3 regions of the Mesorhizobium sp. 131-2-1 genome follow, and region 2 is predicted to be linked to each of the others. Evidence: predicted binding sites of a transcription regulator. Region 2 holds the regulator's gene; each other region holds the start of a gene.
The links. The regulator PhoB, encoded in region 2, activates phosphate uptake and scavenging genes when phosphate is short. The targets are predictions, from matches to a motif close to TGTCATNNANCTGTCAT.
Positions count from the first base shown of each region.

Region 1: the regulator PhoB is predicted to act here: its motif matches at 3,256-3,272, upstream of JG743_RS10865 (acid phosphatase).
Region 3: the regulator PhoB is predicted to act here: its motif matches at 1,872-1,888, upstream of JG743_RS02650 (DUF1045 domain-containing protein).

Region 1 covers NZ_AP023247.1:2,232,586-2,240,315, forward strand. The annotation lists gene JG743_RS10845 (cupin domain-containing protein) at 1-93, opposite strand, end outside; gene petA (ubiquinol-cytochrome c reductase iron-sulfur subunit) at 407-967, shown strand; gene JG743_RS10855 (cytochrome b) at 984-2,285, shown strand; gene JG743_RS10860 (cytochrome c1) at 2,306-3,175, shown strand; gene JG743_RS10865 (acid phosphatase) at 3,318-4,013, shown strand; gene JG743_RS10870 (hypothetical protein) at 4,145-4,600, shown strand; gene JG743_RS10875 (adenine phosphoribosyltransferase) at 4,667-5,212, shown strand; gene JG743_RS10880 (MaoC family dehydratase) at 5,428-5,898, opposite strand; gene JG743_RS10885 (MaoC family dehydratase) at 5,895-6,356, opposite strand; gene JG743_RS10890 (DUF6602 domain-containing protein) at 6,620-7,528, shown strand; gene corA (magnesium/cobalt transporter CorA) at 7,618-7,730, opposite strand, start outside.
Region 2 covers NZ_AP023247.1:1,384,490-1,392,219, reverse strand. The annotation lists gene JG743_RS06815 (CHASE domain-containing protein) at 1-1,167, opposite strand, end outside; gene JG743_RS06810 (ATP-binding cassette domain-containing protein) at 1,292-2,092, opposite strand; gene JG743_RS06805 (sugar ABC transporter permease) at 2,108-3,430, opposite strand; gene xylF (D-xylose ABC transporter substrate-binding protein) at 3,578-4,618, opposite strand; gene JG743_RS06795 (ROK family protein) at 4,885-6,129, shown strand; gene phoB (phosphate regulon transcriptional regulator PhoB) at 6,133-6,822, opposite strand; gene phoU (phosphate signaling complex protein PhoU) at 6,842-7,552, opposite strand; gene pstB (phosphate ABC transporter ATP-binding protein PstB) at 7,576-7,730, opposite strand, start outside.
Region 3 covers NZ_AP023247.1:569,573-577,302, forward strand. The annotation lists gene JG743_RS02645 (alpha-D-ribose 1-methylphosphonate 5-triphosphate diphosphatase) at 1-1,091, opposite strand, end outside; gene JG743_RS02650 (DUF1045 domain-containing protein) at 1,125-1,832, opposite strand; gene iolB (5-deoxy-glucuronate isomerase) at 1,982-2,794, opposite strand; gene JG743_RS02660 (DUF3329 domain-containing protein) at 2,800-3,012, opposite strand; gene iolE (myo-inosose-2 dehydratase) at 3,077-3,991, opposite strand; gene iolD (3D-(3,5/4)-trihydroxycyclohexane-1,2-dione acylhydrolase (decyclizing)) at 4,034-5,878, opposite strand; gene JG743_RS02675 (bifunctional 5-dehydro-2-deoxygluconokinase/5-dehydro-2-deoxyphosphogluconate aldolase) at 5,913-7,730, opposite strand, start outside.

The DNA.
Region 1 (7,730 bases), 850 kb from region 2:
GCAGCTGTTCGAACCCCAGGCGCCGCATTCGAGCTCGCCTTGCCAACGGTCGGGCATCCTGGCCCATTTGTCGCGGTCGATGACATGCGCCATCACGGCAGGATAAACCGAGCCGGCGCCCGCTGTCGAGGCAAAGGCGCAGTGTCGGTTTGCCGTTGTTTTTCCGCTTGTTTCCCGGTCCTTGGTGATCCTTTGGCACGGCATCGTCCAGCCCCGGATTTTACCCCCGCGACAATCTGACCTTGTGCCTTCACCCGACTGGACAAAAACAGGCTTCACGCATAAACCGAACTCCAAATGCCGGAGGAATTCGCTAGCCTGTTCGCCATGCGCTGTCGGGCCGGCGCGATTGAGCGGGGACAAGGCTCGGCCGCCGGCACGGAAGAGGCGAAAGGATCAGGCACCCGTGAGCGCAACCGAAACCCACGATCCCAACCGTCGTGATTTCCTCTATGTCGCCACCGGCATGGCCGCCGTGGTCGGCGCGGGGGCTGTCGCATGGCCGTTCATCGATCAGATGCGCCCCGACGCCTCGACGCTGGCGCTGGCCTCGGTCGAAGTGGACGTCTCCTCGCTGACGCCGGGCTCGTCGCTGATCGTCAAGTGGCGCGGCAAGCCGGTCGTGGTGCGCAACCGCACCGAGCAGGAGATGAAGGACGGCGAGGCCGTCAATCTCGCCGACCTGAAGGACCCGATCGCCCGCAACGCCAATCTGCCGGCCGACGCGCCGGCTACCGACGCCAACCGCACGACGCCCGGCAAGGAAGCCTGGATGGTCATGGTTCAGGTCTGTACCCATCTCGGCTGCATCCCGCTTGGCCAGGAAGGCGATTTCGGCGGCTGGTTCTGCCCGTGCCACGGCTCGGTGTACGACACCGCCGGCCGCATACGCAAAGGCCCGGCGCCCGAGAACATGGCGGTGCCGGTATTCAAGTTCATTTCCGATACCAAGATCCTTATCGGTTGAGGCAGGGGATATTTCGATGAGCGAGGGACACTCGACCTATACGCCCAAGACCGGTATCGGACGCTGGTTCGACGCCCGCATGCCGCTGCCCAGGCTGGTCTATGACAGCTTCGTCGCCTATCCGGTGCCGCGCAACCTCAACTACATGTGGACGTTCGGCGGCATCCTGTCGATCATGCTGGCGTCGCAGATCCTGACCGGCATCGTCCTGGCGATGCACTACACGTCCGACACCACTCTCGCCTTCGATTCGGTCGAGAAGATCATGCGCGACGTGAATTCGGGCTGGCTGCTGCGCTATCTCCATTCCAACGGCGCCTCGTTCTTTTTCGTCGCCGTCTATATCCACATCTTCCGCGGCCTCTATTACGGCTCCTACAAGGCGCCGCGCGAGTTGCTGTGGATCCTCGGCTGCATCATCTACCTGCTGATGATGGCGACCGGCTTCATGGGCTACGTGCTGCCGTGGGGGCAGATGAGCTTCTGGGGCGCCACCGTCATCACCGGATTCTTCAGCGCCATTCCGCTGGTCGGCAGCTGGATCCAGGAACTGCTGCTCGGTGGCTTTGCCGTCGACAATCCGACGCTGAACCGCTTCTTCGCGCTGCACTACCTGCTGCCGTTCATGATTGCCGGCGTCGTGGTGCTGCATATCTGGGCGCTGCATGTCGTCGGCCAATCGAACCCGACCGGCATCGAGGTCAAGTCGAAGACCGACACGGTCGCCTTCACGCCCTATGCGACCATCAAGGACGCGTTCGGCATGCTCGTGTTCCTGTTCGTCTTCGCCTATTTCGTCTTCTACCTGCCGAATTTTCTCGGCCACCCGGACAACTACACGGTGGCCAACCCGCTGAAGACGCCCGCCCATATCGTGCCGGAATGGTACTTCCTGCCGTTCTATGCGATCCTGCGCGCCATCACCTTCAACATCGGGCCGATCAACTCCAAGCTCGGCGGCGTGCTGTGCATGTTCGGCGCCATCGCCATGCTGTTCCTGGTGCCGTGGCTCGACACCTCGAAGGTGCGCTCGGCGGTCTACCGGCCCTGGTACAAGCTGTTCTTCTGGCTGTTCGCGGCCGACGCCGTCCTGCTCGGCTGGCTGGGCTCGCAGCCGGCGGAAGGCAGCTATGTCTTCATGGCGCAGATGGCGACGCTATTCTACTTCGCCTTCTTCCTGGTTGCGCTGCCGGTGCTCGGCCTGATCGAGACGCCGCGCAGGCTGCCGAATTCGATCACCGAGGCGGTGCTGGAGAAGAACAAGGGCGGCGCCGGCCATCCGGCTGGCGCGAACGCCGCGCCGGAAACCAAGGGCTGAGAATCTAAGGGGATTTGGGTATGAAAAAGATTCTCACCTCGCTGGCCCTGCTCGGCCTGGTGGTCGCGGGCACTTGGATGACAAGTGCAGGCGCCATCGCCGAAGAGGCACATAACGCGGCGGCACCGACGCATTTCCCGATCGACGAACCGAAGGAAATGAGCTGGAGCTTCGCCGGCCCGTTCGGCACCTATGACAAGGCCCAGCTGCAGCGCGGCCTGAAGGTCTACAAGGAGGTCTGCTCGGCCTGCCATTCGATGAACCTGGTGGCGTTCCGCACGCTGGAAGGGCTCGGCTATTCGGAGGCGCAGGTGAAGACGCTGGCCGCCGAATACACGATCCATGACGGTCCGAACGATGCCGGCGACATGTTCGACCGTCCGGGCAAGCCGTCCGACCACTTCCCGGCGCCGTTCCCGAACGAGCAGGCGGCAGCATCCGCCAATGGCGGCGCCGCGCCGCCCGACATGTCGCTGCTCGCCAAGGCGCGCGGCGTCGAGCGCGGCTTCCCGCGTTTCGTCTTCGATATCTTCACCCAGTACGCGCAGGGCGGTCCGGACTACATCCACTCGCTGCTCACCGGCTATGACCAGACGCCGCCGGCCGGCATGGTGATCCCTGAGGGCACGCACTACAATCCGTACTTCCTGTCCGGCGTGTCGCTGAAGATGCCGAAGCCGCTCTCTGACGGCCAGGTGACCTACGACGATGGCTCGCCGCAGACGGTGGACCAGTATTCCCGCGACGTCTCGGCCTTCCTGATGTGGGCGGCCGAGCCGCATCTGGAAGACCGCAAGAAGACGGGCTTCCGCGTGCTGGTGTTCCTGGCGCTCTTCGGCGCCCTGGTCTACATGACCAAGCGCAAGGTATGGGCTGACGTGGCGCACTGAGCCGCGGCAGGTTGCAAGGTTTGAAAAGGGCGCCGGAAGGCGCCCTTTCGCATTTCACGAACTGGTGAAGAGCCCGGCCATGTCACATGGCCGTCACCGCATCTGGCGATCCTGAATTGCTCTCACCAAAGGATCGCACCCCATGAAAAGATTCGCACCGCTTGCAGCCGTGCTGCTTATCCTTGTCGCCGGCACCACCGTCCGCGCCGAGGACGCCCAACCCTTCGTCACCAACAAGGACATCGACCTGACGATGATCCTGCCGCCGCCGCCGGCCAACGATTCGGCTGAGACGAAAGCCGAGCTCGGCGAGGTGCTGACGGTGCAGGTGACGCGCACCCCGGAAATGGAAAAGCGCGCCATTGCCGACGCCGAAGAGAACGTCTGGCGCTTCGCCGACGTCATGGGGCCTAAGTTCAACAAGGAGATGCTGCCGAAGTTCAGCGCCTTCTTCGACCGCGTGGTGGCGACCGAAGGCGCGGTCGTCGATCCCGCCAAGGACGTGTGGAAGCGTCCGCGCCCGCATCAGCTCAGCGATCTCGTCAAGCCCGTGGTGAAGCTGTCGAACTCCGGTTCCTGGCCATCGGGCCATGCGACCGTCGGCACCATGATGGGCATCATCCTGTCCGACATGGTCCCGGAAAAGCGGGCAGAGATCATGGCGCGCGCCGCCGACTATGCCCACAACCGCATCGTCGGCGGCATCCACTATCCGTCCGACATCGAAGTCGGCAAGATTTCCGGCAGCGTGATTGCCGCGGTCCTGCTCAGCCGGCCGGATTTCAAGGCCGAGTACGAGGTGGCGCGGTCGGAGCTGCGGTCAGATCTCGGCATGTGATTTCGCCATCCGGGCCGCTTCGGCAAGGGCGCTCACGGGCGCCCTTTTGCTTGTTCGGGCGCGGACGGTGAAAGAGCGTTATAGTGACCAACTCGAACGCGGAGTAACTTGCCAGCTAGGGAGGCCGGGCCATGCCGGGCGATGCGCTGCACTCGGATGAGGAGGAGATCAGGGCCATCATCCGCCGCCAGTTCGCAAGTCTGACCTGGACCGAGAGCGCCGCGCGGGGATGGGGTGATTTCGCCGATGATTTCCTGGCCGACGCCAAGCTTCATCCGGCCGCCCGCCCCGCAAGGCCGATCACGGTTGCCGATTTTGTCGAACGCATGCGCGGCCTGTCGCAGACAACCCTGAAGACGTTCCAGCAAGAGGTGCTTGGCGTCGAACTCAGGATCTTCGGCAACATCGCGCTTGCCAGCGTCGCCGGTCAGGTGACGGAGAACGACAGCGACACCAGCCGCTCGGTCGAGATGCTGCTGCTGGTGAAGAGCGAGGGGCGCTGGCAAATCGCCGCGCAGGCATGGGACAAGGCAAGCGATGCCAATCCTTTGCCGGATGAGCTTGTCTCGGGCGCCACATCGCGGTAGCCGTTGCTGGTTGCGTCGGGTTCAGCACCGGCAGCGGAACATGGATCACCCGGAGAGCCACCCCTCATGAAATCGTCGCTCGAAGACACGCTGCTTGCGGCGATCCGCACCATCCCCGACTATCCGAAGCCGGGCATATTGTTTCGCGACATCACGACCTTGCTCGGCAATGCGCGCGCTTTCCGCCGCGCCATCGACGAGCTGGTGCATCCCTATGTCGGGCTGAAGGTCGACAAGATCGCCGGCATCGAGGCGCGCGGCTTCATCCTCGGCGGCGCCGTCGCCCACCAGCTTTCGGCCGGTTTCGTGCCGATCCGCAAGAAGGGCAAGCTGCCCTACGAGACGGTGCGCGTCGCCTACAGCCTTGAATACGGGCTGGACGAGATGGAGATGCACAAGGACGGCGTCGGGGAGGGCGAGAAGGTGATCCTGGTCGACGACCTGATCGCCACCGGCGGCACGGCCGAGGCCGCGGTCAAACTGTTGCGCCAGATCGGCGCCGACATCGTCGCCGCCTGCTTCGTGATCGACCTGCCGGATCTAGGCGGGCGCGAGAAGCTCGAGGCACTCGGCGTGCCGGTGCGGACGCTGATCGGGTTCGAGGGGCATTGAGGGGGCGCTTCCCTTCTCCCCCTGTGGGAGAAGGTGGATCGGCGCGCAGCGCCGAGACGGATGAGGGGTGCTGGAGGAAACGAGGCGCTGGAGACCCTCTCGCCGTGCACCGGACCTTCGATTTTGGATGACCGTGTCGCCAAGCTGGAACACCCCTCATCCGACCGAGCTTCGCTCGGCCACCTTCTCCCACAGGGGGAGAAGGGGAGGCAGCACTACCCGACCTTCACCAGCACCGCGCTGTCGAACTCGATGACCTTGCCGCCGGTTGTATCGAAGGCTTCGCAGCGCAGCGTGAGCAGGTTCCAGCCGGGGCGCCGGGCAAGCGGGCGGTGAGCGAGCGCGGTGCGCGTGAAGGTCACGGTCTCGCCGGCATGGACCGGCTTCAGCCATTTCAGGTTCCTGAAGCCCGGCGAGGGGCCGAATTCGGGCTGCGGACCCGGCCCCGTCCAGCGCACGCCCTCGGTCTCCATCCGCTTTTCCAGATTGTACTTCATCCAGGTGGCGGCGGTGTGCCAGCCAGAGGCGCATAGGCCGCCGAGCACGCTCTTCTTCGCCGCCACCTCATCGACATGGAAGACCTGCGGATCGTATTTGCGGGCGAAAGCCTTGATCTCGTCCGGCTCGAATTTATGCGAGCCTAGCGTGACGGTATGGCCGATGAGGAAGAACTCGTCGAGGGTCACGCCGCGGCCTCCCGGGTCAGGAACATGCCGGTGTTCTCAAGCTCGAAGACGCTTTCGCCGCGCTGGTTGAACAGTTCGCTGCGCATGGAGACGAGGCCGAGCTGGGGCCGCGACTTGGACTGGCGCTTGGCGAGCACGGTGACCGCGCCGCTGAGCGTGTCGCCGGCCAGGACCGGCTTCTTCCATTTGACGTGGTCGATGCCGGGCGAGCCTTGCGACGTCGAATCGAGCAGGAAGGCGTCGCACAGCATGCGCATGAACATCGCGCAGGTGTGCCAGCCCGAAGCCGACAGGCCGCCGAGGATGCTGGCCTTGCCGGCGGCTTCGTCGAGATGCATCGGCTGGGCATCGAACTCGCTGGCGAATTCGACGATCTCGGCAGCGCTCACCAGCTTGGTGCCGAGGTCGAGCGAGGCGCCCTCGACGAAGTCCTCATAGGCCCAGGTCTTTGCGGTCATGTCGGCAATCCGATTAATCCTAAAGATCGGGCAACCCGGATGCAGGCCGGCGGCGATTTGGTCAAGCCCTTTTCTCGCAAGCCAACCAAAGGCCGCTGACGCCGCGCCTGCGCTCAGAGCCAGCCGCGGCGGCGGAGATACCAGAAGGGCAAGCGACATCCACACATGGCCGATGGCGAAGCCTAGCCGGGCAAGATCCGCAAGTGCGCTCTAGCCTTGGGCAAAGCACCTGCCGTAGAACGGCCCACAGGGAGGATATTATTATGGGATTGTTTGATGTCGATAAGTTGATGGCCGGGAACATTGCTCAGCTGCGAACAGAGAAAGAGTTCTTCAGCTCACTCGCGTCCCATCCTGGTGAGATCGGACGCCTGAATGAGACCCATCTTGTTCGGATGCTACGTAGGTACCTGCCGGCGAGATTCGGGATAGGAACTGGCTTCCTTGTCTCGGGTGGCGAAAACGGAAGGATGAGCCCACAGTGTGACATCATTGTCTACGATGCGCTCAACAACGCACCGTTCTACTCCTCCGAAGCATGGCAAATCTACCCAATCGAAATGGTGTACGGCGTTATCGAGGTAAAGACCAAAATAAAGAGAGACAATCTCAAAAGTGCTTTCGTTAACTGCCTTGACATACGAAAGATGTGTAGGACTCCAAATGGAGAGCCAAACAAGAAATACCTTCGGCAATTGCCTGCCGAACGGAAGAGGTCGGTGCAATACGAGAGAAAATCATCGGACCTACCTCCGCGATTTTTTGTTTTCGGGTACGAGGGCCCGGCTGACGAGACACTAGCGGAGATGTTTCAGGACATCACGAAGGAGGTGGAGCACGCTCATGTGCACGGGCTTTGCGTTTTGAACGAGGACAGCGGACTGTTCCTGGAACATGAGGCCTATCGAAAGCCGGAGCAGCGAGTGTCGGCCATCAAAGAAAATGGGCTTTGGCACTTTCTAATGGAGTTGCCCAAACGGCTAAGTTCGATGCTTCCGGTGGTTCCGCTCAAGGTTGAAAAGGATGGCTCCAGTATCCCTCTCCCTGACACATACTTTTACAGGCGAGACGCATTCGAACTGGTGGATCTGCAACACTACCGTTCGTTCGCGACCTGGGAGACTTTTTCATCCGGCGATAGCCCTGCGTGGAGCCCTCGGGAGGGGGGTTGAAACTGACGTGCGCAGCGTGATGTAGCCCGGCAGCGATTTAAGCCCTTTCTGGTAAGCCATTCCCCCCTCGGGGCGGCGATGGAAAGCGGTCAGAGCCAGCCGCGGCGGCGGAAGTACCAGAAGGGCAGGATCGCCGACAGCACCATCATGCCGATGGCGAAGGGATAGCCGAGCTCCCATTTTAGCTCGGGGATGATGTCGA
Region 2 (7,730 bases):
CAGCCGCGCCGCGAAGGATGACGAGAACTCCTTCACGTCGGTGGCGTGCGAGGCTGTCTGGCGCGCGATCGCCAGCACCCTGGTGATCGAATTCTTGATGCGATGCTTCATCTCCTGAAGCATCAGCTCCTTTTCGAGCAGGCTCTTTTCCGTCGTCTCGTGCAGCAGCGACACCGCGTCATAGGCCCGCTCCTGATAACGCGCCACCAGCGCGATCGCGCCGGCGAGCAGCAGCCCGAACAGGCCGAGCATCACCGGAATGGCGCGTGAGGAGGGCAGTGAGAAAGCGCTTGTCGGCCGGAACAGCACGGTCCAGGGACGGCCGGCGACGACGATCTTGCGGGTCACCAGCAGCCTGTCACCGAAGGCCTCGACCGGCGGCGTCTCCGACCGGAACAAGAGATTGTCGGCGTCCGGCTTGCCGTCATAGATCTCGGTGTTGACCGGCAGGAGTGGCGTACGGCTGAGCGCGGTCTGGAACAGATCGCGTGCGCGGAACGCCGCATAAAGGAAACCGGCGGTCGAGGAGCGGCTGGCGTTGATGACGTCTGGCGCGGTCTCGACATTGAGCCGCACGAAGACCAGGAACCCCGGGAAGGTCTGGGTGGCGCCGGTTCCCTGGCCGAGTTGGACCAGGCCGCTTGCATGCTGCTGATCGTCGGCCATTGCCTTTTCGATCGCCGCCCGCCGCACCGGCTCGGTGAACATGTCGAAGCCGATGCTGGCCTGGTTGGACGGGTCTATCGGCTCGAACATCACGATTGGCGTGCGCCAGGGTTGCGTCGTGGCGGGGTAGACCTGGTGGGCGACGCCGTGGTCGCGCAGGATGTCGCGCTCGACCGCCGCCTCGTCGCCGGCCTTGGCCAGCCGCAGGAAGCCGATGCCGCGCAGGCCGGCGAAATTGCTGTCGACATCGAGCGCGCTGAAGAACGCCTTGAACTCGCCGCGTGAAATGTCGCCATTGCGGGCGTCGAACAGCGCCTGGGTCGAGCGCAGCAGCGAAAGATGGAGATCGATGCGGCTTTCGATGCGGTTGAGCGCATCGTCCGCGGTCGCATCGAACTTGATTCGCGCCGCTTCCTGCGTGGCGAAATAGGCGAACCCCGCCATTGTCAGGCTGATCAGCGCGACGGCGATGAAGGCGACGATCGGGAAGAACTTCTTCAAAGGATGGCGTTGCCCCTGAGCATACGCACCTTTATGGGCAAGTCGCCGCGTCAACACAATGGCGCGGTCAAACCATCATGACGCCTGGCCCATCCGCAAGCGTCACTTAGCCGGCTTACAAACATCAGGCGGCGATCTTCAGTGCGCCCGGCCCGGGAATGGCACCGGGCGGGCACTTGCCGAGGATGATCATGCCAAGCACCTCGTCCTGGGTGACGTCGCTGGTGCGCGCGGTGCCGACCACCTGGCCGTTCTTCATCACACAGACCCGGTCGGCGAGCTCGAACACGTCGTGGATGTCATGGCTGATCAGGAAGATGCCGATACCGTCGGCCTTGAGCTGCTTGACGAGCTCGCCGACCTGCGCCGTCTCCTGCGGCCCGAGTGCGGCCGTCGGCTCGTCCATGATCAGGATCCGGGCGTTGAACAGGATGGCGCGCGCGATTGCCACCGACTGCCTCTGGCCGCCGGAAAGCTTGATCACCGGCTCCTTGAAACGTTGGAAGCGCGGATTGAGCCGGCCCATCACCTTGCGCGCCTCGGCCTCCATCGCGACATCGTCAAGCGTGCCCCAGCCGGTCATCAACTCGCGGCCGAGGAAGAGGTTGGCCGCGGCGTCGACATTGTCGGCGAGCGCCAGCGTCTGATAGATCGTCTCGATGCCGTATTTCTTGGCGTCGCGCGGATTGGCGATCGACGCCTCTTCGCCGTTGACGAAGATCAGGCCGGCGTCTCGCTTGTAGGCGCCGGACAGGATCTTGATCAGCGTCGACTTGCCGGCGCCGTTGTGGCCGAGCAATGCCACCACTTCGCCCGGGAAAAGATCGATCGAGGCGTCATCGACGGCGCGAATGCCGCCAAAGGCGATCGAAATGTTGCGCATGTCGATCAGCGGGACTGCGGAGGGAGCGGTTTTCTCGGTCATGATCCTTCTCCTGCCTTACACGCGCTTGCGGTAGACGGTGTCGAGCCAGACGGCGACGACCAGCACGGCGCCGACGACGATGCTCTGCAGCGGCGAGTCGATGCCGAGCAGCACCATGCCGGACTGCAGCGACTGCATCAAAAGCGCGCCGAGCATGGCCCCCAGCACGGTTCCCGAGCCGCCGGCGAGCGAGGTGCCGCCGATGACGGCTGCGGCGATGACCAGCAGTTCGTCCAGCGTACCCAGCGCGTTGGTCGCGGCGTTGAGGCGCGCCGACGAGATCGCCGCGCTGATCGAGGCCAGCACGCCCATGATCATGAACACTTTCATGGTCACCCAGCGCGTGTTGATGCCGGCGAGCGAGGCCGCCTCCGGGTTGCCGCCGATGGCGAAGACATAGCGGCCGAAGCGGGTGCGTCTGGTGATGAAGGTCATGACGATGCCGACAGCGACCGCCATCAGAACCGGGATGGCGATGCCATGGGCGATGAACAGACCGCCCTCGGGGATGGTGATGCCGTTCTGCTCGGCGTACTGGCGCACGATGCCGACCGGCCACGGATAGGAATTGGCGACCCAGACCGCGCCGATGATGGCGGCGCAGGCGACGACGCCAAGGAAGATTTCGGCCCAGACCGGGCGCAGCGGAAAATTGAACCGCTTGCGCTGCGAACGGCCGTTGAGCAGCGCGAAGGCGACCCCCGCGCAGGCTACGATCCCGACGGCCCAACTGGCGGTGGCGCCGATCGAGCCGCGTGGCCCGCCGCCCATCAGCTGGAAGGTGGCGTCGAGCGGCGCGACCGTGCGGCCGCTGGTGATCATCCATGCCATGCCGCGCCAGACCAGTAGGCCACCCAGCGTGACGATGAAGGCAGGCACCTCCATATAGGCGATGATGAAGCCCTGGAACGCGCCGATCGCCAGGCCAAGCACCACGCCGGCGGCGAGCGCGATGATCCAGAGCCAGGGATTGCCGAGCTGGAAGCCGATGACGCGAATGAGGAATTCGGCCTGCGCCACGCCCATGATCATGCCGACCACGCCTTCGACGGAGCCGACGGAAAGGTCGATGTTGCGCATGACGATGACCAGCACCATGCCGGTCGCCATGATCGCCACCGAAGAGGTCTGCACCGACAGGTTCCAAAGGTTGCGCGGGGTCAGGAAAAGTCCGCCCGACAACAGGTGGATGCCGATCCAGATGACCAGCAGCGCGCCGACCATGCCGAGCATGCGCGTGTCGAGTTCGGTTGCCTTGAGGAAGCGGCCGACGGCGCTGAGTTCGGCTGCCCGTGCCCGGTCCGCGGCGGCGACCGTGCTTGAGGTCGTATCGGTCATGATCTCCTCCCACCGGTCTGCCGTCTGGCGCGGTTGCCGGAACATGATGCTATTGGCTTTCCCGGCTCATTTGAAGCGGGAAGCCCTTTGACAGACGCCGCGGCTTTTGGGCCGCGGCGCCGAGTTATCAAACCGGCAAGGCCCGGCTTAGTTGCAGGCGGCGACGGCACCCGCGGCGACGCCGGCGCAGACTTCGTCCTTCTTGATCCAGCCCGCGTCGATGACGACGTTGAGGTTGTCCTTGGTGATCGCCACTGGCGTCAGGAACAGCGACTTGACGGTGTTGCCGCCCGGCGTGGTGAAGTCCTTGACGCCGGCGATGTCGGTCATCTTCTTGCCGTCGGCCAGTGCCGAGGCGATCTCGGCGGCGTTCTTGCCAAGCTCGCGAGCGTCCTTCCACACCGACACCGTCTGCGTGCCGAGCGCTATACGGTTGAGCGCGGCATGGTCGCCGTCCTGGCCCGATACTGGGACAGTTCCGGCCAACCCTTGAGCCGTCAGCGCGGCGACGACGCCGCCGGCGGTGCCGTCATTGGCCGCCACCACCGCATCGACCTTGTTGTCGTTGGCGGTCAGGAACTGCTCCATGTTCTTCTGGGCGTTGGCGGGCAGCCAGCCATCCGTATAGGCCTCGCCGACATTCTTGACCTTGCCGCTGTCGATGGCTTCCTTCAGGACTTCCATGGAGCCGGCGAACAGGAAATCGGCGTTCGGATCGGCGCCCGAGCCCTTGATGAAGACATAGTTGCCTTCCGGCTTGACCTTGAACACTTCGCGGGCCTGCATGCGGCCGACTTCCTTGTTGTCGAAGGTCAGGTAGAAGACGTCCTTGTTCTCGATCAGCCGGTCATAACCGACGACCGGAATACCCTCGTCCAGCGCCTTCTGCACCGCCGGCCCGATGGCCGAAGCGTCCTGCGCCAGCACGATCAGCGCATTGGCGCCCTGCGAGATCAGGCTTTCGACGTCGGTCAGCTGCTTGCCGGGATTGGACTGCGCGTCGGCGGAAATATACTTGTCGCCGGCCGCTTCGATGGCCTTCTTCATCGCCGCTTCATCGGTCTTCCAGCGCTCTTCCTGGAAGTTCGACCACGACACGCCGATGACCTTGTCCTTCGCCTGAGCGACCGACGCGAGCGTCAGCGACATGGCGACACCCGCCAGGATGGCGGCTGCAAATTTCTTCATAATATCCTCCCTGCGCCAACTGTGGCGCGACCCAGACTGGCCCTGAGGCCGGCATAGAGGCTTTTTTTCGAGCCCCGAAAAAATAGTGATCCAACGCCGGAGCGCTGTCAACATCGATTCTGATGGATTCGGAGGTGCTGGCGAATTTTTTTCGAGCCCCGGAATAAATAAATGACAGGCTGGCCGGCTTCTGCCAGTATTTATACGGTGTCGCCGACGGCCCTTCAGATCAAAAACGGCCGCGACGACCGGGAGGAAAATAGGGCATGTCGGTTGGAATCCGCCACGACGATCTGCGCCGACGCAACCGGGCGATGGTGATTTCGGCCGTGCGCCGTGCCGGCCAGCCGTCGCGGACCGAGATCGCCGCCACCACCGGCCTCAGCCATTCGACCATCTCGGCGATCTCGTCCGACCTGATCCAGGAAGGCATCCTGACCGAGAGCAAGGCCAGCGAGGCGGGTGCGCTGAAGCGAGGCCGGCCGCAGGTCGGGCTTGCCCTCAATCCGGAAGCCACGGCGGTGATGACGGTGGTCCTGTCGCTGAACTTCCTCTCCGTCGCCGTCATCGATTATGCCGGCCAGGTCATTGCCGAGGAGCAGCGCCGCCTCGACACGCTGACCATGCCGCGCGACGAGCTGATCGGAGAATGCGTCGCCATCGTCCGGCGCCGTTTCGAGGATCCCGACCTCGATGTCCGCGGCGTCGCCCGCATTGCCATGGGCATACAGGGCATCACCGACACCCATGCCCGCGCCATGCTGTGGTCGCCGATCACGCCGCAGACCGACATTGCCTTCGCCGACATACTGGAAGCCGAGTTCGGCGTTCCGGCCACCATGGAGAACGACTGCAACATGATGGCGGTGGCGCTGCAGTGGCGCGATCCCGAGCGCTACCGCGACGACTTCATCGCCATCCTGCTCTCGCATGGCATCGGCATGGGGCTGGTGCTGAAGGGAGAACTGTTCACTGGCACCCATTCCTCGGGCGGTGAATTCGGCCACATGATCCACCGGCCGGGCGGCGCGCTGTGTCGCTGCGGGCGGCGCGGCTGCGTCGAGGCCTATGCCGGCAACTACGCCATCTGGCGCAATGCCAAGGAGATGGGCGAGGATGCCGCGCCGGTCGATGTCAGCGACGCCGACATGCGCTCGCTCGCCGCCAGGGCTCGCGCCAGCGACGGCCCGGAGCGCGAGGCCTATCGCAAGGCCGGCGAGGCGCTCGGCTTCGGCCTCGGCAGCCTGTTCGCGCTGATCGATCCCGCGCCCGTCGCCATGGTCGGTGTCAGCGCCGCCGCTTTCGACCTGATCGAGCCGGCGCTGCGCGAGGCGATCGCTCAGACCGCCGGCGGCCAGCATTCGAAATCGATCTCCTTCGACACCGAGCCGAACGAACTGCCGCTGATCCGCGAAGGCTGCGCCATGCGGGCGCTCGGCTTCGTCGACCAGGAGATTTTCGCGCCGGGCGTCCAAGCGAAGGGCAGCGCCACCGGGAAGAACGTGGCCTGAGCGTCAATCTTCCCTGATCGCGTAGCCCGCACCGCGTATGGTGCGGATAACGTCGGGCATGCGGCCATTGTTGACCGCCTTGCGCAGCCGCCCGACATGCACGTCCACGGTGCGCTCGTCGATGTAGATCGTCTCGCCCCAGACATTGTCGAGTAGCTGGCTGCGCGAGAACACCCGGCCGGGATGGCGCATCATGAATTCGAGCAGTCGGAATTCGGTCGGCCCGAGCCTGATCTCGCTCTTCTTGCGGTAGACGCGGTGCGACTCGCGATCGAGCACGATGTCGCCGACCTTGAGCATGCTGGACAGGACTTCCGGCTTGGCGCGACGCAGCAGCGCCTTCACCCGCGCCATGAACTCCGGCGTCGAAAACGGCTTGACCAGATAGTCGTCGGCCCCGGTCGAGAGGCCGCGCACCCGGTCGCTTTCCTCGCCGCGCGCCGTCAGCATGATGATCGGCAGTCGCTCGGTCTCCGGCCGCATCCTGAGGCGGCGGCAGAGCTCGATGCCGGAAACCGCCGGCACCATCCAGTCGAGCACCAGAAGGTCGGGCACGTTCTCCTGCAGCCGGATCTCGGCCTCGTCGCCGCGCGTCACCACCTCGACCTGGTAGCCTTCCGATTCCAGATTGTAGCGGAGCAGCACCCCCAGCGGCTCCTCGTCCTCCACCACCATGATGCGTGGCGCGATCATCTGCAGGTCACCCTTCTTCTCAGGCCGCCGGCGCCGACATCGCCGTCTCGTCCAGCTTCGGACGATTGGCGGGCAGTTGCTGGCCGGTCAGCACGTAGTAGGCGTTCTCGGCGATGTTGGTGACATGGTCGCCGATGCGCTCCAGATTCTTGGCGCAGAACAACAGATGCGTGCAAGCGGTGATGTTGCGCGGATCTTCCATCATGTAGGTCAGCAGCTCGCGGAACACCGAGGTGTATTTGACGTCGATGCGTTCGTCGTCGTTGCGGAGCTTGGCGAGCGCAGCCGCATCCGCGGCGGCGTATTCCTCGATGACCCCTTGCACCTGGACCAGCACCAGCTGCGCCATGCCGTCGATGGAATGCGAGAGATCGCGCGGCGTGACGCTGAGGCCGACGGTGCCGACGCGCTTGGCGATGTTCTTGGCGAGATCGCCGATGCGCTCGAGGTCGCCCGCCATGCGGATCGAACCGACCACGGCGCGCAGATCGTTGGCCATCGGCTGGCGCTTGGCGATCAGCGTGATGGCGCGGTCGTCGAGCTCGCGCTGGCGCGCATCCATGATGGCGTCGTCGGACACCACGCGCTGCGCCAGCGCGTTGTCGGAATTGAGCAGCGCGCGCGTCGAGCCGGCGACCATCGAGCGGGCGAGATCGCCCATGTCGGCGATCAGCTTGCTGATCGCCCCGAGATCCTCGTCGAAAGACGCAACCGTATGATGTTCACCCATGATCCTGTCCTCGTGCTTGGAAATCAGCCGAACCGGCCGGTGATGTAGTCCTGGGTGCGCTTGTCGTCAGGGTTGGTGAACATCTTGTCGGTGGCGCCCTCCTCGACCAGGTAGCCGAGATGGAACATCGCCGTGCGCTGCGACACGCGCGCCGCCTGCTGCATCGAGTGGGTGACGA
Region 3 (7,730 bases), 810 kb from region 2:
TGGTCGTCGACGCGCACGCGCACCAGGTCGGCGCGCCGGCCCGGCTCGATGACGCCGCGATCGTCGAGGCCGACAGCCTCGGCCGGGTTTTTCGACACCATGGCGACCGCCTGCGGCAGCGAAATGCCCTCGACGACGTCGCCGAGGAAAAAGGCCGACTGGATCAGGCTGAAGGGAATGTAGTCGGACGACAAGATGTCGAGCAGCCCGTCGCCGGCCAGCGTGCGGGCCGAGACGTTGCCGGAATGCGAAGCGCCGCGCATGACATTGGGAGCGCCCATCAGCACGCCGAGACCCGCCGCTTTCGAAGCCCGGGCGGCCTCTTCCGTGGTCGGGAACTCGGCGACGCGCACGCCCTGCTCGATGGCTTCCTCGACATGGCCGGCGGTGGCGTCGTCATGGCTGGCCAGCACGATGCCGCGCTCGCGGCAGGCGGCGGAGATGAAGACCCGGTTCGGGCCGGAATTCACGGCCGATTCGGCCATGCGCTTTTCGCAGAACTTCTGGAAGTCGCGATCGGAGAGCTTCAGCTTGCGCTGGTAGTAGTAGGCATAGGTCTCGAGATTGACGAACTGGCGCTGGCCCGGCGCATGGTCCATCAGCGAGGCGAGCTTCACCCTCTCGTCGGTCTCGAAATTAGCGAAGGCCCTCAGGCAATCCGGCGCCGACACCTCGCAGCGCAGATGGATGAAGTGGTCGGCCCTCAGTCGCTCCTGCTCGACACTGTCCTCGATGGCGTCGGCCAGCTTGCGGATGTCGGCGGAGGTGAGGTCGGCGTCCTCGTCCATGCCGACGCGCAAGGCATCGAGCACGGTGGTGATGCCGGCGGTCGCCACCTGAGCATCATGGGCAAGCACTGCGGCGATCGGATTCCAGCGCACCTTCGGGCGCGGCGCGTAGTGGCCTTCGAGGTGGTCGGTGTGCAGCTCGACCAGACCGGGAATGATGTAGTCGCCCGCCATGTCCTCGCCGGTGCGGGCAACACCGGGATCGATGGCGGCGATCAGGCCGTCGCGCAGCACCAGCGAGCCCTCGACGATCTCGTCGGCAAGCACGATGCGGGCATTGGTGAGAACGGTCTCGGCGGTCATTTCAGGCAGTCCTTGATCTTAGGCAGTTTTGTCTCAAGCAGTTTTTCGGGCCGAGCGGCGCCCGAGCGCGTGATGGGACAGCACCATGAACGGGGCGCCAGGTTCGGTTTCGACGAAAAGCGTCAGCGCATCGACCGGCACCGGCCGCAGCAGCACCTCCGCGAACAGGCCCTCTATTGCTGCGCGCAGACGGGGGCTTTCCTGTGGCGCGGCGCGGCCGGACAGCGTCATGTGGAAGCGGAAGGTCTCGAAGACGTAGGGATAGCCCCATTGGCAGAGGTTGCGGAACTCGTCCGGCTTCAGTGAATCGGGGCTGCGGCGTTCGATCTCGGCCTCGGTCAGCGGCGCGCGAAAGCGGTCGAAGGCGAGCACGACGTCGCCGGCGAAGCGGTTGAGCGCCGGCACCGGCGCTTCCGGCACCAGGGCGAAGAAGCCGTCGATCTGGCCGACGACGAGGCGCGGGATGATGACCGGCTGGGTTGCTTCGGCAAAGCTGTCGAGCGCGGCGCGCAGTGAAGCTTCCGTCTCGTTCCCGGCCAGCAGGAAGGGTGCCTTCAGCGTCGCGTGGAAGCCATAGCGCCGCGCCGAGGCGGTGTGGAAGGCGACTTCCGCCGCCGACAGCTGACCCACGGCCTCGACCGGCCTTGTGGCGGCGCCGAACGGGTCGCGTCCCAGCCAGTTGGCGGCGATCCGCGCCAGCGGCTCGTCCTGCCTTGGGGTGAAGTAGATGGCGTAGCGCATAAGAAGTCCTCGTCAACTCCGCTGCCATAGGTGATTTCCATGACGGATTGACGAAGCTTATGAGGGTTTTCGATGGCAAATCGGCCCGGCAGGTCCTTAGCCGACGATTTTTCCGTGCTGGACCAACGGCTTCGACCGGCCTCGGCCGGTCATGCCTTCATCAACCATTCGTGCTCGGGCGCGTTGTGGAATTTCCAGGTGCGCTTCGGGCCGGCCATGACATTGAGATAGTAGAGATCGTAGCCATGGCAGGCGGCGCATGGGTGATAGCCCTTCGGCACCAGCACGACATCGCCATCCTCGATCGCCATTGCCTCGTCGAGATCGCGGGCGCCATTCTTGTCGGCGTCGGTATAGACGCGCTGGAAGGCGAAACCTTGCGGCGGGTTGAGGCGGTGGTAGTAGGTTTCCTCGAGATAGGACTCGGCCGGCAGATTGTCCTGGTCGTGCTTGTGCGGCGGATAGCTGGACGTGTGGCCGCCGGGCGTGATGACCTCGACCACCAGCAAAGAGTCGGCCGGCTTGCCTTCCGGCAGGATGTTGGTGACGTAGCGTGTGTTGGTGCCCTTGCCGCGCACTTCCTGGCCGAGGTCGGCCGGTCCGATGACGCGCACGGGCAAGCCACCGCCAAGGCCGGGCGCCGAGCAGACCGCCAGTTCCAGTCCGGTGTCGGCGGTGACCGACCAGTCGGACCCCTCGGGCACGTAGACCGACCAAGGCTTGCCCTCGAAGGGCGACATGCGCTCGCCGAGCAGGCCGAGATCCTTGCCGCCGGCCGACGCCTTGCCCTTGCCGGTGACGAAGACCAGGCAGACCTCTCGGTCGCCCGTCTCGCCGGACGCCGTCTCGCCGGGCTTGAGCCGATGAAGGTCGAAGCCGACATAGGTCCAGCCGGCGCTTTTGGGCGTGACATGGGCGACGCGGCCATGGCCCTTGTCGGCTTTGACGAGCAGTTTCGACATAACGGTCATTCCTTCGGTTCGGTGTCGGCCTTGCCCTCTTCGGCCGGCTTGTAGAGATAGAAGAACTGCCAGACGGCGTAGCCGGCAAAGCCGAGCGCGATGACGCCCCAGAAAGGCGTGCCCGAGGCGAACTCGATCACCGACCAGACCAGGCAGACGGCCACCACGGCGATGCGCCGCCAGAGAGGCCGGAAGAAGGGGTGCTCATAGTCTTTCATCGCGCCAATCCAGGCTTTATCCAAAGCGCATCAGATAGACCGTGCGCCGTGGCGAATCCACCGTTCAGGCCGGAAAACCTTGCGTCTCCACCGTGTAGCCGGCGGCGCTCATCACCCGCATCAGCTCCTTGTAGCCGACCTGCGCCATCTTGAGCGGCGGATTTGCTTTCGGGTCCTGCTCGGCCTCGACGACGAACCAGCCTTCATAGCCATAGTCGGCGAAGCGCTGCACGATGGCACCGAAATCTAGCGAGCCGTCGCCCGGCACGGTGAAAGCGCCAAGCGCCACGGCGTCGAGGAAGGACTGCTTTGTGCGATCGAGCCCGTCGATCACGCCCATGCGCACGTCCTTCACATGGACGTGGTTGATGCGCTTGTGGTGGTTGTCGATGGCTCGCAGCACGTCGCCGCCGGCAAAAGCGAGATGGCCGGCATCGAGCAGCAACGGAATGCCCTCGCCGGAATGGCGCATGAAGGCGTCGAGCTCCGGCTCGGTCTCGACGACCGCCGCCATGTGGTGGTGGTAGGAGAGCGGCATGCCCTGCTCGGCGCACCATTCGCCGAATTCGGTCAGGCGCCTGCCATAGGCCTTCATCTCGTCGCCCGACAGCTTCGGCTTGGTGGCGAGCGGCTTGGAGCGGTCGCCCTGGATGGAGCGGCCGACCTCGCCATAGACGATGCAGGGCGCGTTGACCGCCTTGAACAGGTCGATCATCGGCTGGATGCGGTCCTTGTTCCTGGCCATCTCCTCGTCGACCAGCGTGCCGGAGAACCAGCCGCCGCAGAGCGTGACATCGGCCTCTCTCAGGATCGGCAGCATCACCTTGGGATCGTTGGGGAAGCGGCGGCCCATCTCCATGCCGGTGAAGCCGGCCGAGCGCGACTGTCGCAGACACTCCTCCAGCGACACGTCATCGCTTAATTCCACGAGATCGTCGTTCCACCACGCGATGGGGGACATGCCCAGTTTGGCTTTCAAGTCGTCACTCCAATGTCAGTTCGTTGCGAGGTGGGCGCGGGCTCAGCCCTGCCGGCTGCCCACGGCTTCCTCATACTTCTTGCGCGCGGCATTGACCTGCGGCCGCGCCGAGACTTCGGGCACTGCGACATCCCACCAGTGACCGCCGGCATCGGTCGAGACCAGGGGGTCGGTGTCGATGACCAGCACGGTGGTCTTGCTGTTGCCTTTCGCCTTCTCGAGCGCCGTCTCCAGTCCGGCGATCGAATCCACCTTCTCGGATATGGCGCCGAGACTTGCCGCATGCGCGGCGAAGTCGATGTCGGGCATCACCTCGTGGCGCGAGTCCTTCAAGAGATTGTTGAAGTTGGCGCCGCCGGTCGCCATCTGCAGCCGGTTGATGCAGCCATAGCCGCGGTTGTCTAGCAGCACGATGGTGAGCTTGAGGCCGAGCATGACCGAGGTGGCGATCTCGGAATTGAGCATCAGATAGGAGCCGTCGCCGATCATGACGACGACCTCCTCGCCGGGCTTGGCCATCTTGACGCCGAGGCCACCGGCGATCTCGTAGCCCATGGTCGAGAAGCCGTATTCGGCGTGGTAGGAGCCGGGAGCGCCGGCCTGCCAGAGCTTGTGCAGTTCGCCGGGCAGGCCGCCTGCCGCATGCAGCAAGGTGACGCCCGAGCCCATCGCGCGCTGCACGGCGCCGATGACCTGCGCGTCCGACGGATAGGCGGCGTTGGTCGACGCCGTCACCTTGGCGGCGGCGGCCTGCCAGTCCGTCTTGCCCTTCAGCGCATTGTCGGTCCAGGCGGCCGGCGCCTTCCAGCCCTTCAGCGCGGCACCGAGTTCGGAGAGCCCTTCGGCTGCGTCGGCGACGAGCGGCAGCGCCCAGTGCTTGCCGGCATCGAAGACCTGCGTGTTCAGGCCGACGATGGTCTTGCCGGCATTCTTGAACAGCGCCCAGGAGCCGGTGGTGAAATCCTGCAGCCTGGTGCCGACGGCGAGCACCACATCGGCCTCTTCCGCCAGCTGGTTGGCGGCGGAGGTGCCGGTGACGCCGACAGCAGCCATGTTGAGCGGATGATCGTCCGGCAGCGAAGACTTGCCGCCTTGCGTCTCGCAGACCGGAATGCCGGCGCCCTGCACCAGCTTGGCCAGCTCGCTCGAAGCCTGCGAATAGAGGACGCCGCCGCCGGCGATCACCAGCGGCTTCTTGGCACCCTTCAGCGCCGCGACGGCGGCGGCCAGTTCGTTGCGGTCCGGGCGAACCCGGCGCGGCGTCCAGACGCGCTCGGCAAACAGGCTTTCCGGATAGTCATAGGCCTCGGCCTGGACATCCTGGCAGAGCGACAGCGTGACCGGGCCGCATTCGGCCGGGTCGGTCAGCACCTGCATGGCGCGGTTGAGTGCCGGGATGATCTGCTCCGGTCGGGTGATGCGGTCGAAATAGCGCGACACGGCGCGGAAGCAGTCGTTGACGGTGGCCGTGCCGTCGGAAAAGTCCTCGGCCTGCTGCAGCACCGGATCCGGCAAGCGGTTGGCGAAGACATCGCCCGGCAAGAACAGGACAGGCAACCGGTTTACATGCGCCAGGGCGGCCGCCGTCACCATGTTGAGCGCGCCGGGGCCGATCGACGAGGTGGCGGCCATGAAGCGGCGGCGGAAATTGGCCTTGGCATAGGCGATCGCGGCATGCGCCATCGCCTGCTCGTTGTGGGCGCGGAAGGTCGGCAGTTCGTCGCGCACCTGGTAGAGCGCCTCGCCGATGCCGGCGACGTTGCCATGGCCGAAGATCGCCCAGACGCCACCGAATATCGGCACTTTTTTGCCGTCGATCTCGGTCATCTGGCGCGACAGGAAGCGGGTCACAGCCTGCGCCATTGTCAGGCGGATTGTCTTGCTCATCTTGTTTCCTCCGCAGTCCTTGTGCCGCGTTTTCTTATGCTGCTTTACGGCCGCGCGCGGCAAGCCATGCCTCGGTCAGCTGCTCGAAACGGGACGCCATGTCGGCGACGGCCTCGTCATCCGACATCTTGCCGGCCAGCCATTGTTCGGCGGCGTTGATGAAGATGGTGCGACCGACGGCGAAGCCCTTGACGATAGGCGCGTTCGCCGTGGCGGCAAAGGCCACTTCAAGCTCGTCCTGGGGCGCTTCCAGCCCAAGCAGCACGACACCGCGGCACCATGGATCGTTCTTGACGATCACCGCCTCGATCTTTGCCCAGGCGCTTGCCGAAGCCTGCGGCTCGAGCTTCCACCAGTCGGGCTTGATGCCCAGCGCGTAGAGTTCCTCCAGCGCGCGCGGAATGGTGGTGTCGTCGAGCTTGCCATGCTTGCCGGCGATGATCTCGACCAGCAATTCGCGTCCGACCTTGCGGGCGGCTTCGAACAGGCTGCGCAGCTTCTGCTGCTGCTCGGTCTTGAGCTCGACCGGATCGTCTGGATGATAGAAGCACAGGCATTTGATACAATGCTCGACCGGCCAGTCGACAAGCTGCGAGCCAATGTCCTGGGAGAATTCGAAGCGCAGCGGCCGCGAGCCAGGCAATTCGACCGGACGGCCAAGCCAGGCGAACGGATGGCGGGCGAATTCGAACATGGCGTCGCGGCCGTATTTCTCATCGAGCAGCATGCCGTAGCCGTCGCGCCCGACGGCAACCCTGGCCGCCGCCTTGACGGTCAGCACCTTGAAATCCTCGATGCGGGCGGCGTCGGCGCCGGTCTTGGCGGCGACGTCCTCGAGCTGGACGCGGTGGTCGCAGGCCAGCGCCATCAGCGAGGGGATATCGCGCCGGCGCGTGGTCGCCCAATGGATGTGGTTGATCGCCTCGTCCTTGCGCAGCGCCAGGTGCTTGCTGCCGTGCTTGAGGAAGTACTGCAGCTCCTCGAAGGTCGGGTATTCCGGCGCGCAGAGCAGCCGCGACACGGCGAAGGCGCCGCAGGCGTTGGCCCAGGTCGCGGCGGTGGCATGGTCTTCGCCGCCGAGCCAGCCGCGCAGGAAGCCGGACATGAAAGCGTCGCCGGCGCCGAGCACGTTGTAGATCTCGATCGGAAAGCCCATGCCGACAATGCCGTCCTCGAGGTCGTCGCTGATCGGCCCGGCATAGACGATGCAGCCCTTGGCGCCGCGCTTGAGCACGATGGTGGCCGATGACAGCGCGCGGATCGTCTTCAAGGCGCTCAGGCAATCGTCGGCGCCGGAGGCGATCATGATCTCCTCCTCGGTGCCGACGATGAGGTCGCAATCAGGCAGCACCGTCTTCATCTGCGCCGAGACGCGGTCGGACTTGACATAGCGCTCGAAGCCCTCGGCATGGCCGGCAAGGCCCCAGAGGTTGGGGCGATAGTCGATATCGAACACCACCTTGCCGCCCCTGGCCTTCATGACGCGGATCGCCTTGCGCTGCGCGGCATCGGTATTGGGGCGGGAAAAATGCGTGCCGGTGACGACGACCGAGCGGGCAGAGGCAATAAACGCCTCGTCGATATCTTCCGGCGCCAGCGCCATGTCGGCGCAGTCGGAGCGGTAGAAGATCATCGGCGAGACGCCTTCGTCCTCGACCGACAGGAGCACCAGCGCGGTCAGCCGCTCTTTGTCGGTCTTGAGGCCATCGACGGAAACGCCCTCGCGCTTCAGCTGCTCGCGGATGAACCGGCCCATCTGCTCGTCGCCGACGCGGGTGAGCAGCGCTGAGCGCAGGCCGAGCCGCGCCGTGCCGACCGAGATATTGGCCGGGCAGCCGCCGACCGACTTGGC